2 regions of the Brevibacillus sp. MCWH genome follow, and region 1 is predicted to be linked to the other one. Evidence: predicted binding sites of a transcription regulator. Region 1 holds the regulator's gene; the other holds the start of a gene.
What was found. The regulator LexA, encoded in region 1, represses DNA repair genes until DNA is damaged. The targets are predictions, from matches to a motif close to CGAACATATGTTCG.
Positions count from the first base shown of each region.

Region 2: ETC00_RS04660 (WYL domain-containing protein) is a predicted target of LexA. The motif match lies at 4,428-4,441, and genes of this name have one in related genera.

Region 1 is NZ_SDLF01000016.1:142-7,814, forward strand. It holds gene ETC00_RS14045 (hypothetical protein) at 121-345, opposite strand; gene ETC00_RS14050 (DUF456 domain-containing protein) at 707-1,195, shown strand; gene lexA (transcriptional repressor LexA) at 1,319-1,942, opposite strand; gene yneA (cell division suppressor protein YneA) at 2,099-2,437, shown strand; gene ETC00_RS14065 (DUF896 domain-containing protein) at 2,543-2,740, shown strand; gene crcB (fluoride efflux transporter CrcB) at 2,831-3,196, shown strand; gene ETC00_RS14075 (UvrD-helicase domain-containing protein) at 3,230-5,473, shown strand; gene ETC00_RS14080 (HesB/IscA family protein) at 5,553-5,855, opposite strand; tRNA gene ETC00_RS14085 (tRNA-Ser) at 6,097-6,189, shown strand; gene ETC00_RS14090 (amino acid permease) at 6,502-7,673, opposite strand, start outside.
Region 2 is NZ_SDLF01000004.1:31,420-39,092, reverse strand. It holds gene ETC00_RS04690 (hypothetical protein) at 1-174, opposite strand, end outside; gene ETC00_RS20830 (hypothetical protein) at 340-468, shown strand; gene ETC00_RS04685 (phospholipase A2 family protein) at 407-655, shown strand; gene ETC00_RS04680 (WG repeat-containing protein) at 736-2,433, opposite strand; gene ETC00_RS04675 (DUF2935 domain-containing protein) at 2,729-3,520, shown strand; gene ETC00_RS04670 (hypothetical protein) at 3,622-3,975, opposite strand; gene ETC00_RS04665 (LexA family transcriptional regulator) at 3,960-4,202, opposite strand; gene ETC00_RS04660 (WYL domain-containing protein) at 4,186-4,407, opposite strand; gene ETC00_RS04655 (iron-containing alcohol dehydrogenase) at 4,576-5,736, opposite strand; gene ETC00_RS04650 (hypothetical protein) at 7,197-7,505, opposite strand; gene ETC00_RS04645 (N-acetylmuramoyl-L-alanine amidase) at 7,507-7,673, opposite strand, start outside.

The DNA of each region.
Region 1 (7,673 bases):
ATTGTCTTCCGCTTCGGTTGATGAATAGGCAGGCCTTTCGGCCTGGAGATCATTTTTTGTGGACGCTAACTCAATGAACCGTTTGTCTTCAGTCTGAGCAGCCCCATGGCAGGGGCTGCGTTATGATTGTTCGTTTTCCAAACGTTTCTTTTTCACCCATTCATTCCAGTATTCAACTTCCTCAGCGCCTTCACCTAAAACTTCAATTTCGCCTATACAATATTCACAGATGTAATAGATTTCTCCATCACGGAGAATGGAGCACTTCTTTGGTCTCAAATGCTCGATTTCGCACCAAAAAGAAAGTTTCTTGCAATGTTCGCATCTTATATCATCGTCTTCCATATTACTTTTGTACCTCCTAAGTATTAATCGACCGTACACTTACAGACGTATTCCAAAGAATACATTAACCATAATGATAAAATATGTCAATTATTACGATTTATGGAAAAAGAAAAATCTGTTTATTTTTACTGATACGTGCATACTGACCAAGATGAGTCATGTGAAAAACGAATCCAGGCAGTGATAAACCAGTAATCCGCTTGCTTTCCAGCACGGATGTGAATATGAAATGGAACCGCATGGGGCCGTGTAATTTTGCAGCCTGGCTGGCTTCTGCAAAAATGTGGACGAGAATATATAGAAGGATGCAACGATTGGCGAGGTAATCCGTATATCCTAAGAGAAAGGAGTGTGCCCGATGGAAATACTGCTGTGGATTGTCATCGTGGCGTTGTTTGTCGCAAGCATCGCCGGTATTTTTCTTCCGGTTTTGCCGGATACGATTTTGCTTTGGGCCGGGTTTTTGCTGTACCACTTTGTCCTCGCCGAACCGGGGGCCGGGCTGCCGGCGTCGTTCTGGTGGGGGATGGTGGTGCTGAGTGTGCTGCTGTACGGCGCCGATTTGCTGACCAACATGTACTTCGTGAAGCGGTACGGCGGTTCCAAGTGGTCGTCGATTGCAGCGGCGGTCGGTATCTTTCTCGGGATTTTCCTGTTCCCGCCGTTCGGGATGCTGATCCTGCCGTTTTTGTTTGTGGTGTTGGTGGAGCTGTTCGTATCCAACCAGCCGTTTGAACGGGCGATTAAGGCGGGGGTGGGATCGCTCGTCGGATTTCTCGGCAGCGCAGTCGTCAAGGTCGTCCTGCAAATCGTGATGATCATCTGGTTTTTCATCGCCGCCCTGTAGATCGTGCTCCAAGAGGGCGAGATGCAATTCCTGCACCGGATCGTTCCGGTCTGACAGCGCCATAGAAAAAACAAGCCCGTATCTTTCGACGATGGTCGGAAAAGATACGGGCTATTCGTTTTCCTAGTGAATCAACCGGTACACTCCGATGACTTTTCCCAGAATGGTGACCGAGTCCAGGATGATCGGCTCCATCGTGGAATTCTCCGGCTGCAGGCGGAAGTGGTTTTTCTCCTTGAAGAACCGCTTGACGGTGGCTTCGTCCTCATCGGTCATGGCCACGACAATGTCGCCGTTGTTGGCCACGTTTTGCTGGCGCACGATGACGTAGTCGCCGTCGAGGATGCCTGCCTCGATCATGCTGTCACCCGACACGCGAAGCATGTACACCTTGTCCGAGGTGACAATGTGTTCCGGCAGGGGGAAGTAATCCTCCACGTGTTCCACGGCCGTAATTGGCTGCCCGGCCGTTACCTTCCCGATGACGGGCACGCGCACGACGGATACTTCATAGTCATCCTGATAGCGGTCGCCATCGGTCAACAGCTCAATCGCGCGCGGCTTGGTGGGGTCGCGCCGGATCAATCCTTTCTTTTCCAGACGGGCCAGGTGACCGTGGACGGTGGAGCTGGAGGCCAACCCGACGGCCTCGCCAATTTCACGAACGGACGGCGGATATCCCTTGTCGCGGACTTCCTTGCGAATGAAATCGATAATGGCTTGTTGTCTGCTGGATAGCTTGGACATGGACCACACCCCTGTTTTCTCGAACATGTTTTCTATATTGTACCATGGGATCTTGCGTTCGACAAACGTTAGTTCGATTTCGCTTGACACAAAACACATGTTCGCATTATGATGAAAACAAGAATATAGAACGTATGTTTGCAGGGGGATGGTATCATGCATGCTGTATCCGCACACAACCGTTTCACCAAAAAACAGGAGCGCCATAGCCGCACTGGTGTGAGACGCGGTGGGGCATTGATCTTTTTCGTGGTATTCTCTCTCTTTTTTTACTTCCTGACAGAACTTGTGTTCGCATCGGAGTCGTCGTCGATCGTGCCTGTGAAGGTAGTGACCGTTCAGAAGGGTGACAGCTTGTGGAAAATTGCCGTTGAGCACCAGGACGAAGCCGACATGGAGGTGCGCGAACTGGTGTACGCGATCAAAAAGATGAACCGACTGGACAACTCCGACATATACCCCGGACAGCGCCTGGCTGTTCCCGTCGGAGAGTAGACGGCAGCCAAGACAGCGGGGCAGGCCAGTGTATATCCTTTCGCTTGCGTTGTGCCGCCGATGTGTTATAATAGAGCGGCATTACAGAGAGTAGGGGGAGAGGCTGTGGTAACCGACGCGGAAATCAAACGGATCAACGAGTTGGCCAAGAAATCCCGCGAACAAGGCCTGACCGACGATGAAAAACAGGAGCAGCAGGCACTGCGGCGCAAGTACATCGACGCTGTCAAGGCGTCCCTGCGGGCTAACCTGGAATCGATCCGCTATGTGGAAGATCTTGAGGACAACGGTCCCAAACATTAAGATAACGTGTACTGGCACAAAAAGGCATCCACGCGCTTCGCTTGGATGTCTTTTTCTACGACGAAACGGAGCGAACAGGGAGGAATGCGCATGTCGTGGCTTGCTGTGGCAGTGGGGGGCGCTGTCGGATCAATCGTGCGGTATGGATTGGGCCTGGTGCTGAATCAGCCGGGCTGGCCGGCAGGTACGTGGGGAGCCAATGTTGTCGGCTCGTTTTGCATCGGTCTTTTGTACGCCTGGGGAAAGGAGCGGGGGTTTCTCCCGCCGGAGCTGTACCTGCTTTTTACCACCGGGCTGTTGGGCGGCTTTACGACCTTTTCTACCTTTTCTCTGGAGGTCATCACCTTTTTTGGCGACGGGAACATTGGACGCGGATTGGCGTACGTGCTGCTCAGCGTCGGCATTGGGCTGTTGGCCTGCGGAGCCGGAGTCTGGCTGGGCCGGCATGTGGGCTGACGCCAGCGCGATTGAAGCGAAGGGAGGATGGACGTGACGATTCGGCATCCCGATTACGAACAGGAACAAAAGCGGCTGGATGAAACGGTGTCCGCCATTGAACGGGAGATCGAGATACTGCGCGAGGAAGTAAGGGAAGTGACCGACGACTACGTGAAGCAGGTGGTCGGGTACAAAAAGGCCAAGGAACTGCGGTATCTGGAAGACCAGGGGAAAGACAAACCTTACTTCGGCCGGGTGGACTTTCTCAAGGATGAGACATACGAACTGGACATCGTCTATATCGGCAAGCGCGGCATTGTCCGCAGCGATACGTTTGATGCGCTGGTCGTGGACTGGCGGGCTCCGATTGCCAGCCTGTACTACAGCGGCGAAAGCAAGGACGCCTTCTACCGGACCGACAAGGGCATCGTCCGTGGAGAAGTTCGCCTGAAGCGCAACTTTGCGATTGAGAAGGGAAAGATTACCGGCATCTACGACGGGGCGGTCAAGGAGACGATCCGCCGGGGTATCGGCCATCCCGACGAGTTTCTCGAGGAAGGGTATATCGATGAGTTCCTCGCCGCCAATCTCAACCAGACCAACGACAGTCGGCTGAAGGACATCGTGGCGACCATCCAGTCCGAACAAAACGACATCATTCGGGCGGACAAAGACCGTCCCATCGTCGTCCAGGGGGTGGCCGGGAGCGGGAAGACCACCATCGCGCTGCACCGCCTCTCCTACCTGATCTACAACTACCAGGATACGATGATGTCGAAAAAATTCATGGTGTTTGCGCCGAACCGCCTGTTTCTGAACTACATATCGGACGTGCTTCCGGAACTGGGGGTGGATGACGTCCAGCAGGCCACGTTCTTGGACTGGGCGGCCAAGCTGGCCAAGCCGCTTCTGCCCAAAGGCTGGCGCATCACCGACCCGCAGAAGCTGCTGCGCCTGTTTTTCGAGGAAGGACAGGACCGGCGGGAACGGGAGATGACGCAAAACCGCCTGCGGTTCAAAGGCTCGCTCGCCTGCAAGGCTGCCTTGGATAACTATCTGCGCTATCTGGCGGAGACGGAAATCCCGTTTAAAAAGTTGAGCTTTGTCTACAGCCGGACCCAACAGGTCTTTTCCATCAGCGGAGAGACGATCCGGGAACTGTTTACCGGCCAGTTCGGCCACCTGCCCTACCGAAAGCGCCTCGAGGCGCTGCGCAAGCATCTGAAGCAGGAGATGAACAAGCAGCTGTTTGCCCATTTGCGCGAGATGCGGATTGATTTGGACAAACAGGGTTTGACAAGGTTTGAGCGGATGATGGAACAGATTCTGGAGAAGTACTTGTCGTCCTTCCCGCAGGTGGATGTATTCGCGGCGTACCGGAAGCTGATCACGGATGAGACGCTGCTCAGACGCCTGGCGCCGGATGGCGTGGAGGACAGCGTCATTGCGGACGTCTGTCAATCATCGGAGGCGCTTTTTGCCAACGAGCGGATCGAGCCGGAAGACGTGGCGCCGCTGTTGTACCTGCGCCATCTGGTGGACGGGCTCGAACAGGCGGGGCAGTTCGACCATACGGTGGTGGACGAGGCGCAGGATCTGAGCGCCTTGGAGATTGCCGTGATCGCCCTGGTGACGAAGCGGCAGTCCTTGACCGTGGTGGGCGACATCGCACAGGGCATCCACGGCTACCGGGGCCTGCAGACGTGGGACGAATTGACAGGCGGTGTGTTTGTCCAGCCTCCCGCTGCGTATTACACGCTGGCGCAAAGCTATCGGTCCACGATTGAGATCATGCGCTGTGCCAACGAGGTGCTGCGCAGGATTCGCCTGCCCGAGTCGGTGATGGCCAGGCCGGTGCTGCGGCACGGAGAAAAGCCGAAGATGCTGTCGTATGCGGCTCCGGCCGAAAAATGGGAACAAACGGCACGGCTTGTCCGGGAATTGCAAGAAGAAGGCTTTCAGACCGTCGCCATCGTCACCAAGACAGCCGAAGAGAGCAAACAGGCGCACAAGGCGCTGCGCGGCGCGATCAGCGAACTGGTCCTGCTCGGCTCCAAAGACAGCCGATACCCCGGAGGTGTAACGGTCATGCCGGCGTATCTGACCAAAGGGCTGCAGTTTGACGCAGTGATCCTCTTGGATGTGGAGCGATACACGGACAGCGAGTGGGACGCCAAACTGCTGTACGTGGCGATGACCCGTCCCGTTCACCGGCTGTTGATCCTGCACGAAGCGGGCCGAATCAGCCCGCTGCTGTGCGATGTTCCCGACGAGTTGTTGTCCGTTACATCATAGAAACGCGTTGTTCAATTTTGCTAAACAAAGAAAAGAGCTCTCTGCGCAGGTTGTCGTGCAGAGAGCTTTTTCGTTGGAATCAGTGATCCCCGTGATTGCCTTTGGACGGATTGGTGATGACGTAGCCTTCTTCCGGCAGGTACAGGTAGTCAATTTTTACGCCATCCAGCAGCGGCTCGTTTTTGTTGACGATCACGTCGATCTCCTTGTCGGTGGAGACGACCTCGTCGTCGGCACCGGGCTTGTCCAGCGCCAGGCCGTAATGGGCGTGGTCGCCGTGCTTATGCGTGATGTAGACGCGCAGTTTCAGCTCTTTGTCTTCTTCTTGATCCAGCACAGCTTTCAATTGCTTCGCAGCGTTGCGGGTGATTTTTACCTTCATGCGGGGCAGTCTCCTTACTTGTAAAAGTGTCTTCTTCATCTTACCAACAGAAAAATCGCTGTGCAATGCGCAAAGTGTGAAACGTCAGCAAGACGCGTGTGATCAAGCGCATCGCCCTGACGAAGCAGCGGCGGAAACGTGCAGCCTGTGTCCATCCTGCTGCATATTTTTTTGCCTGAAATCCACGAGCCCTCTTGATTTGCTTTAAAAAACAGGGTATACTATCACTCGTCACGAATACGGATGGGTGTCCGAGTGGCCGAAGGAGCACGATTGGAAATCGTGTAGGCGGTGTTGAGCCGTCTCGTGGGTTCAAATCCCACCCCATCCGCCATTACGCGTACACCATACGTCTTCCGGAAGCGGGAGGCGTTTTTTTGTTTCTTTTTTTGTTCATCAGTGTGTAGACAAAGTCTGTGCCGCATGGGTGATGGGGCCCGCCCGCTCTCTTGACGACCAGCAAGGAAGCGGAAAGCGTCCGCTCCAAAACGCGACGCGGGCGGGCGGCAAACAGCTGGGTAGTTCGGTCTCCACCTTTGATCAATGTGCAGGCCTTGCAGCCTGGGACCGATGGGAAGATCAGTTTCTTCCTTAAATATCGTAAAAAAAGGCATGCCCTGATGGACATGCCTTTTTTCTTTATATATCACTGTAGTTCGGTGCTTGCCTGCGGCGAGGGAGTGCTTACTGTCGTCTGTCGCGGCGTCATCACCGGATAGAGCAGCAGCCCGACTGCGTAGAGAGCCAGTCCGAACAGCAGCGTTTTCATGTCGGCTGTCCCCGTCTTGATGACCCAGAGCGAGAACAGCACAGCCAGCACAGCCACCACACCATCAAAGAGGCGTGCGGCCGGCTGCCGTTCATACGTCTGACCGACAACCACCAGCTTCAGCTGGAAAATGGCAGAAGCCAGATAGGGCAGGAGGATGGCCAGTGTTGCCACCGTGATGACAAAGTGGTACGCTTCGGCAATCGTGCCGGAGATCGTCGAAAAAATGAACAGTTGCGACATGAGATTCGTAACGGTCAGCGAGCGAACCGGACTCCCGCTGGCGTTTACCTTGGCAAACGAAGCGGGGAACATGCCGGCGCGGGCCGCTTGAAACGGCGGCTCTGCTCCGATCAGGAGCCAACCGATTGTGCTGCCGATCAGCGAAATGATGGCCAGCACAGCCATGACGATCCCGCCGGTGCTGCCGATGACTTGGGACAAGGCGTCTACCAGCGGCTTGTCCGACACGCGCAGTTGTTCGAGCGGCAGGACCCCCATCGTCAGGAAGGTGATGCCCATGTACAGGACGAGCGAAATCAGCAGCCCGGCGATCGTGGCCGACCGCACGTCACGTTGGGAACGGGCCCGGCCGGAGAGGACCACGGCCGATTCAATCCCGATGAAGGCCCACAGTGTAGCCACCATCGCCATGTTTATCTGACCGGGCAGATCGTACACTGCACCGTTTTTATCCGTGATCGGGGCATAGAAATCGCCCATGTTGGTTGCATTAAAGGCAAACAGGCAGACGACGATAAACAGCACGAATCCCAATACCTTGGTGGCGGTGGACAGGAAGTTCAGCTTGCCGGCGCCGTTCAGCCCCCTCACCAGCAAGGTGTGGAAGCCCCACAACAGCGCGGTGCAGACGAGAAATGTCGTGAACTTTCCTTTTTCCACCGGAAAGGAAAAGAGCGAGAACAGGACGGTTTTGTCCTGCATAATCGGGAAAAATGCGGACAGATACCCGGCAAACGTGGTGATGACGGCGACATTGCCCGCCCAGTTTGCCACCCAGTACCCCCAAACCATGCTGAAGCCGGCAA
Region 2 (7,673 bases), on a different contig from region 1:
CTCACGCTGCCACTCGATGTAATTGCGCAGGGAGAGGAGGTCGATCCAGGCCTCCTTGGACTGCGGGTTGTCTCCCGGCACCTCGCCGGTAATTTCGCCTTCCCGCACCAGCTTGGCCATTTTTGTGGGATGGATGCCGATTTGATAGGCGATCTGGTATAATGCCGTCTTCATGGAATTCTCTCCTTCGTCAAACGCTTCGGCCCTGTACAGGGAAGCTGGCTTGTCCTCTTCATTCTGCCAGTCTTGACGCCGGCTGCCAATCCCCGAACTGTCAATGGTGAAAAAGCAGCGTCAGTCGATCAGATAAGCGTACAATCACTTTTGGCGAAACCCGATATGGTAGTAGTAACTCTTTCCATGGCGGTGATGCGAAGTGCCAATCCGCAAGCGGCGTTTTGGATCAATTCCCTGTTTTTACGGAAACTGGTGCGGTCCCGGCTGTTCTGGGCCAAATCCGCCCATTGACGAAATAGACTGGTGCTGCATGATGCACGACAAGTGTTACCAAAAACGCGGCTATTTTGCGTGCAGCTGCGACAGAAAAATGGTGAAATGCCTGAAGCGGTGCATTGATCACAAGACGGAGAACGGGCGAATCGCCTATCTCATGTATCTGTATTTTTGCAAAAGCATCTGCGATCCCAAGCGCTAAGCGATCAACCGCCTGGGATCGTTATCTGGTCATGAAGTCATTCGCCCCTCACTTCATTGGATCAGGTCAGTTCCAGCCACTTATTTCATTACGTAGTTTCCTTTTTTATCAATATAGATTTGATCGTTCGACCCGTCCGGCGTCACCAGCGCCAAACCGTCTTGAAAACTGCGTGCATGGGAAAATTGCGGCGAAATCACCCATGTTCCGGTTTTGTCGATAAATCCGTCTTTCCCCTTGACGCGGACGCGCGCCAGCCCCTCGGAGAATGACTCTGCTTCATCAAACTGCGCCGGGATCACCATTTTTCCGGTCTTGTCAATATAACCGAATCGGTATCCGATCCTGACCATTGCCAGGCCGTCAGAAAAATCCGTGGCATAGTCACCTGTTTGATTGCGGGTGTCAAACGTCGGTGAAATGATGGTCTTTCCTGTTTTGTCGATATACCCGTACTTCCCGTTGATCATAACCCGGGCCAATCCTTCATGAAAGTCAAACAACCGCGGCTTGCCGCTGTAATTGTAATTGAGCCCCTCCACTGAAAATTGCGGCTTGATGACGTAGGCACCGTTTTTGCCGATATAGCCGTACCGACCGTTTCGCGCTACCGCGGCCAGGCCTTCGTGAAAGTCGTTGGCGATGTCAAATTGCGGTTTGACGACCATCTTTCCGTTTTGGTCGATATACCCCCACAGGTTGCCGACCCGCACGGCGGCAAGTCCTTCCTGAAACGGCATGACCTCGTCATACGCTGCCGAGACAACCTTGCCGCTTTTGTTGATGAAGGCGTACTTGTTCCCTTGTGTAATGACAGCAAGCCCCTCTTGAAAATCGACGCCTCTGTCATACTCGTAGGCAGACCCCAGCGGATAGACAGGGTTGATGGCCCACTTCCCTTGTTTATTGATGTACCCGTACTTGTAACCGACCCGCGCGGCAGCCAGTCCCTCACTGAAATCTTTCACATCATCAAACTGCAGGGGAATCGCCAATTCGCCATTGGCTCCGACAAATCCCCATTTGCCGTTGAAGTATACCGCCCCCAATCCATCCCGAAACGGTCTGGCATTGCTAAACTGCGGATCGACCAGGACACGACCCGCAGCATCCATGTATCCCCATTTGCCGTTTTGGGTGAACGGGTACAATTTCTCACTCGGCGGAATGAGCGGAGTGGACGGCTGATCGGGCGCCGGCTTGGCCTGGACGATGGATTTGTCCGCCAGATTCTTGATGAATTGAACCGCTTCTGTCCGGGTGAGATACGATTCCTTGGCAAAGCCGGTCAAGCTGGCTGTTTCCCCCCGCCCTTTGACCAGCCCTTGGTTGTACAAATACTGGATCGCGTTGTTCGTGTCGTAACGGAAGCCCTGCGAGGCAGCTATCAGTTTGGCTACACTGCCCCGTTTGATCGGACGATCCGACTGAGCACGGGACACCGGCCAATGATACGCTTCGGCCTGACGATAATAAACGTCAGCCCAGTATGTACCTGCAGGCTGAAGCGTCAGTGCGTTTCCGTGATTAGCGTAATAACGGAGCAGCATCGCCAAAAATTCGCTTTCCTTGACGTACTGATCCGGTTTGAAGGTGCGGTCCGGGAAACCGGAAACCAAACGCTGCTCCACACCCCATCTGATCGTATCGTACCCCCAATAGGCCGAGGTGACGTCCTGAAACGTAACGGACTCCGCCGCAGCCGTCAAACCGACGCTGCTCCACGCCAAAACGCCGGCGACTACCATCTTCAAGCAGTGTTTTCTGTACTTCTTCAAGTAACTTCTCCCTCTTTCGTCAAATGTGTTGCAAAATGTTAAGACGCGAATGAAATGGAAAAGTTCCGGTTGCCAGTTTCCAGCACAAAACATTTTTGGGCGTGAGCGTCCAAGTTCGCACTTTTTCAAAATGTAGGCGTAAGCCCAGTCCACGACCTGGGTATTGGCATAGAGATACATCGTACTTGCAAATACAAAGGAGTCGTCTGCGGATGCGAATCCACGCTGGGAACTGTCCATTCCCAGTGGCCAGGATTGCGCGAAGCGACACAAAAATGCATGGAGGAGTTACCGTATGGCAGATACATTTGTGAGTCGGTCGTTAGATGAAATCAGATTTTGGTCAAGAATCATGAAAGAACATTCCCTGTTCCTTAAATTGGGGTTTCGTTATGACGATACCAAATTAATCGACGAAGCCAATCGGTTTTACAACATTTTTGAAGACATTGAAAATCAGGCCCATGCCTTCTCGCCGGATGCAGACCCGCAAAGAATTTTCGAATTTAACAATGTCGTTCACCATGCGGTTTGTCACATTTGGAAGTTCAAACGAAGAGTCCTTGACTTGATTATTCGCTGCAAGATTGGGGGAAATAATTTTCCCTTGTTGGTCGATCATATCAGCAGGGAAGCTGCCTATTTCATGAATCGATTAGAGCAATTAAATACGGGAACCCTTGATCCCTTGCCCGATGCCATCATTAATGAAAATGTATTTTTCCTCAGAATCATGGCAGACCACGCCAAATTTATCAACCACTTGCTTGATCCTTCCGAAAGAAAACTTGTCGAACAGGCTCGTGAGTTTAGCCATGACTTTGATCAACTCCTTTATCAAGCGATTGACCTCAACTCCATGCGGCCTCAGTCACAAACCCTTCCTCTCCTTGAACAATTTGTCGATCAAAATCGCGTTTCCGTACGTCAATTGCGCGACTTCAAGAAGACAGCACGTGAACTGATTGAGGCATGCAGAATAAAAAGCATAATCCCGCCGCTGCTCGCTGATCACGTATTCAGAGAAGCATCGCGCTTTCTCGAAATCCTGGATGCATTTGAGGTGGCTTTGTCCTCCTCGAAATAAAGAGAACGTCATATCGGTCTGTAAGCATGATGAATCCACCCCCACCCCCATAATGGGGGTTTCAACATTTTACAACATTTGAACCAAGTGAGCTGTAGGAGTCAACCGGTGTACGATTTCGTCACACGCACGACATCCTCGATCTGAATCCACACAGAATCCCAATCACTGACCAGCAGGAACCGTCGTTCGTCAGCGTCAATCTGCTTTACGCTCCCCCATGCCGTTTCAAACACGCCGCGTCCTGCGTATAATTCCCGGAACCATGTAACGCTGATCGCGTAGTCGTACTGCGTAGCGTCATAGATACGAAAACAGTTTTCATCATAGTCGATCGCGTCAACAACCGGTCTCTCTGCAAGCTCTTTATCCGCGTTCACAGGCCCGCTTTCTGTTTTTTTCTCCGGCTGTACCATCCGCGCGGTTCTGAACCATTCTCCTATTTTCTGCCCCATCCAGATGTCTCCTTTCGTTCCCACGCTTCCAACAGCTTGATGTCGTTCGGGTGTGAGCGAACCCATTGGATGTACCCTTCCCGTGCCAAAATGGCCAGTACCTCCATGACACCGGCGCGGCTACGACCTGTTTTCACGCACAGTTCATCCACGTTCGGCGTTCGCCTGCGCCCAACAGAAAAGTTGGCGATGATGCGGAGCACCTTCCGTTCAATATCCTGCAGCACGCTGTTTCACCACTGGAACTGCAGCGAGGATGTTGTCAACGGAGAAGATGCGAAACGCCCGACGCGCAAAACAGTAGGCTTTTACACGCCCCCTGCTGATCTCATGAATTCGGACAGTTCGCTTCGACGTTCGCCCATGGCGATCCAGATAGATGATCTCGACTAGCTGACCGCTGTTCATATAGCGCTGCAGGTACCCGATCATCGTCATTCCTCCTGTGTATACGAACATTTGTTTGTATTATATGCGAACACGAGGCGAACATGCAAGAAAAAATGCCCCACTGTCCGTGGAGCATGTGTTCGTTCACCATTGTCAGCCCATTGTGGTGATTGCGTCAGAAGTGCAGCGCTTCAATTGTTTCCGGCATTCTTACGACCGATACGCCTCCTCCAGAATGCGCAGGTAATCCTCCGCCGTAATCGTCCGCACATTGCTTGGCGTGGAGGCGTTTTGCACCGACAGCTCTACGATCCGCGGAAAGTCCTCTTCGCGCACACCCGGCAAGTCTTTCAGCTTTGGAATGTCCAGGCTGTGCGTAAAGGCCTCAATGCCGTCAATCAGCTTTTCGACAGCCAACTCGTCCGCGTCCGCATCGGCGGCAAACCCCATGTAACGCGCCAATCTGGCGTGCATCGGCTTGTTTTCCACTGCATTGAACCGAAGCACATGGGGCAAAAATACTGCATTCGCGACGCCGTGGGGCGTGTCGTAAAGCCCGCCGAGCGCTTCCGCCAGACAGTGCACAGCCGCGACATCCGCCGAGCCAAAACAGAGCCCCGCCAGCAGACTGCCCTCCAGCATGGCGGAACGGGCCTCTACATTTCGACCATCGGCATAAGCAGCCGGCAGTGCGGAGACAATCGTCTGCATCGCACGGGCGCCGAGGGATTGCGAGATCGGATTGGTCACCTTGCAGGTATACCCCTCGATGGCGTGAACCAAGGCGTCGACGCCGGTGGCAGCGGTGACAGCGGGCGGAACACTGAGCGTCAAACTGGGATCAAGCACGGCCAGCGTTGGGCGCAAGGCGGCGTGTTTGAGCGTCATTTTTCGGTGCGTGGCCGACTCGGTAATGACTGCGGAGCGGGTCACTTCCGATCCCGTCCCGGCTGTAGTGGGAACGCAAATGATCGGGGCAATGTTTGCGTAGGGAAGCCGTCCGTCCGCGTAGTCGGCGGGCGTTCCGCCATTTGGTCCGCACAGCGCGATCGTTTTCCCCGTGTCCATGGCGCTTCCCCCGCCGATGGCCACCACCATGCTGGCACCTGTGTCACGGAATTGTTCTGCTCCCGCCAAGCATTCCGTATCCCGCGGATTTTGGCTGAGCGACGCAAACAGCGACACGGCAAAACCCGCTTCCTGCAGAGCTGTCTGGATCGGTTCAACCAGGCCCGCGCGGATCACGCCGGGGTCACTGACCAGCAATATGGACGAGCCGACCTGCAGGGAGTGCAGCAGTTCCGGCAGGTGGAGAGCCTTGCCCATCCCCATTTCAATACGCGTGGAGCAATTGTAGTGAAAGGCATTCATCCGGTTTCCCCCCGATTTTTACAAGCTTGTGACAGTACCATCATAACTGGCAGGAAAAACGGATTTCCACACAAAATTTGAAATATTCCACTTATTGAAGCGAACTAATATGTACAACGAGCAGAAGCCGCCATACGAAAATGTTGTTGCAATTTCTGCCAAAATCGCTTTGATGTTTACGTGACCAGCCAGACAATCTGTTCGTCATACGGTATGAACTCCAGTTCCCAGGGGGGCTAGCAGTGATAAAAAATGGATGGTATGTGATTACAGGTTCCTATTTTGTTACCCTATTCCTTGCATCATGGATGTACACTGCGATCACGAAGCTGCCGATTGACCAGCATCGAGATGTGTCAGGACTGGTTTTGGGATCTGTAATGGTAGTCATCCCATATATCGTCGGTGGTCTGTAGGCAGGGATTGCTCATAAACGAGGGGCAACAAGAGCAGCCGTGTGGATCGGTATACTCCCTGCCATTGCGGAAAAGGTTCTGATTTTTCTGATCGGCAGCTGCTATGTCATAATGGAAGGGAGCCCTGTCACATGGGAAAACGTCATGATGTTTGTCAGTGCCGAAGCCGTTCCCTATTATACAAATGCGTACCTGTTGACATTCCCCTTGTCTGTTTTGGTATGTGTTGCGACAGCAGCGTGTGTTCATGTCGTAACGAGATCGAAGGGCTAATAAACGATGCTTCGGATACAAGGGATGTGTCAGCAAAAAACCTGCCTTCGCTCAGGAGGCGGTTTTTCCTCTTACCAAAAAAACGTTGATTTCTCAAGGGTTTCATCTGGAGCGGGTGATAGAAATCGAACCTGCGCCGCCATGCAGAGAGTTGCTGCGGGAAGACCAATATTTTACAGATTAAACAAATTGGCATAATTAAGGCAAGAAAGGAGGTGAGTACGTGGGATGGTGAAAGGAGTAGGTACACCCGAAGCTAGCGGAAGAAAAAGCGAAAGCGGCGCTCCCGCCAAGGTAAACGCTGCAGGTGACCAGTGAGGCCCCCCACCATCCTAAGAATAGCATGAAGACAAGAAAAATAGACATCAGAAATCTGCGTTCCATCCGAGGAGTGTTAGGGTTCGCTGTTTTAGCCACATACTCGCCTGCTGCTCAGTGGTGGCAGAAAGCCATCCTGATTTACGTTGTGGCATATTTGTGGATAACAGCAGCATTGGGAAGAAGGGATTAAATAATTGCAGATTAATTTGGACGACATCATGGGGTTGTCAGAGGTCTGCGAAATGACCGGCAAGTCCAGGAACTACATGAAGGAGTATCTGAGGCGTGGACAGTTCCCGCAGCCCGTCAAGGAGCTTGCTTGCGGACCGTTGTGGCTTCGGGGGCAAGTTCAAGCATGGATGGACACGCCCCGGCTTCGCGGCAGAAGGAAGAAAGACGAGAGAGAATAAAAAATGCCCTCCACCGGTTTTCCGGCAGAGGGCTGTTTGTTTAGCTTCTCTTTGCTCGATCTCGCACGAATTTGTACATCCACCTGACCAGCGCGGCCCATGCTGTTTTCCCACCCACCAAAGCGAAACCGGCGCGGATTCTTGTCGGCAGCCGGTCATAACGATTGACGAGGGCCTGCTCCTTCGCCTCCAGATGGTCGTACAAGCCGGGGAACACCGCTTCGATCTCGGCGATAAAGGCGGCGATGCGCGGGAACAGGTCGGCGGCCAGGACGAGCAGTACCAAAAGAAAAAGGGCGATCAACGCACCCCACTCTTGTCCAAAGACAACCACATCCGCGAAAGTCATGTCACACACATCCTTTCTTCAGTTTTACCGTTTTCGTTGCCTGGTCCCACTCCACCGCCAGACCGAGGATGGCAGCCAGTTCCCGGGCAGGGGCATACGACGTGCCGTTTTCGATGCTCTCTGTCAGGTCTTGGCCGTTCACCTTGACCTGTTTTGTGCAGGCGCACC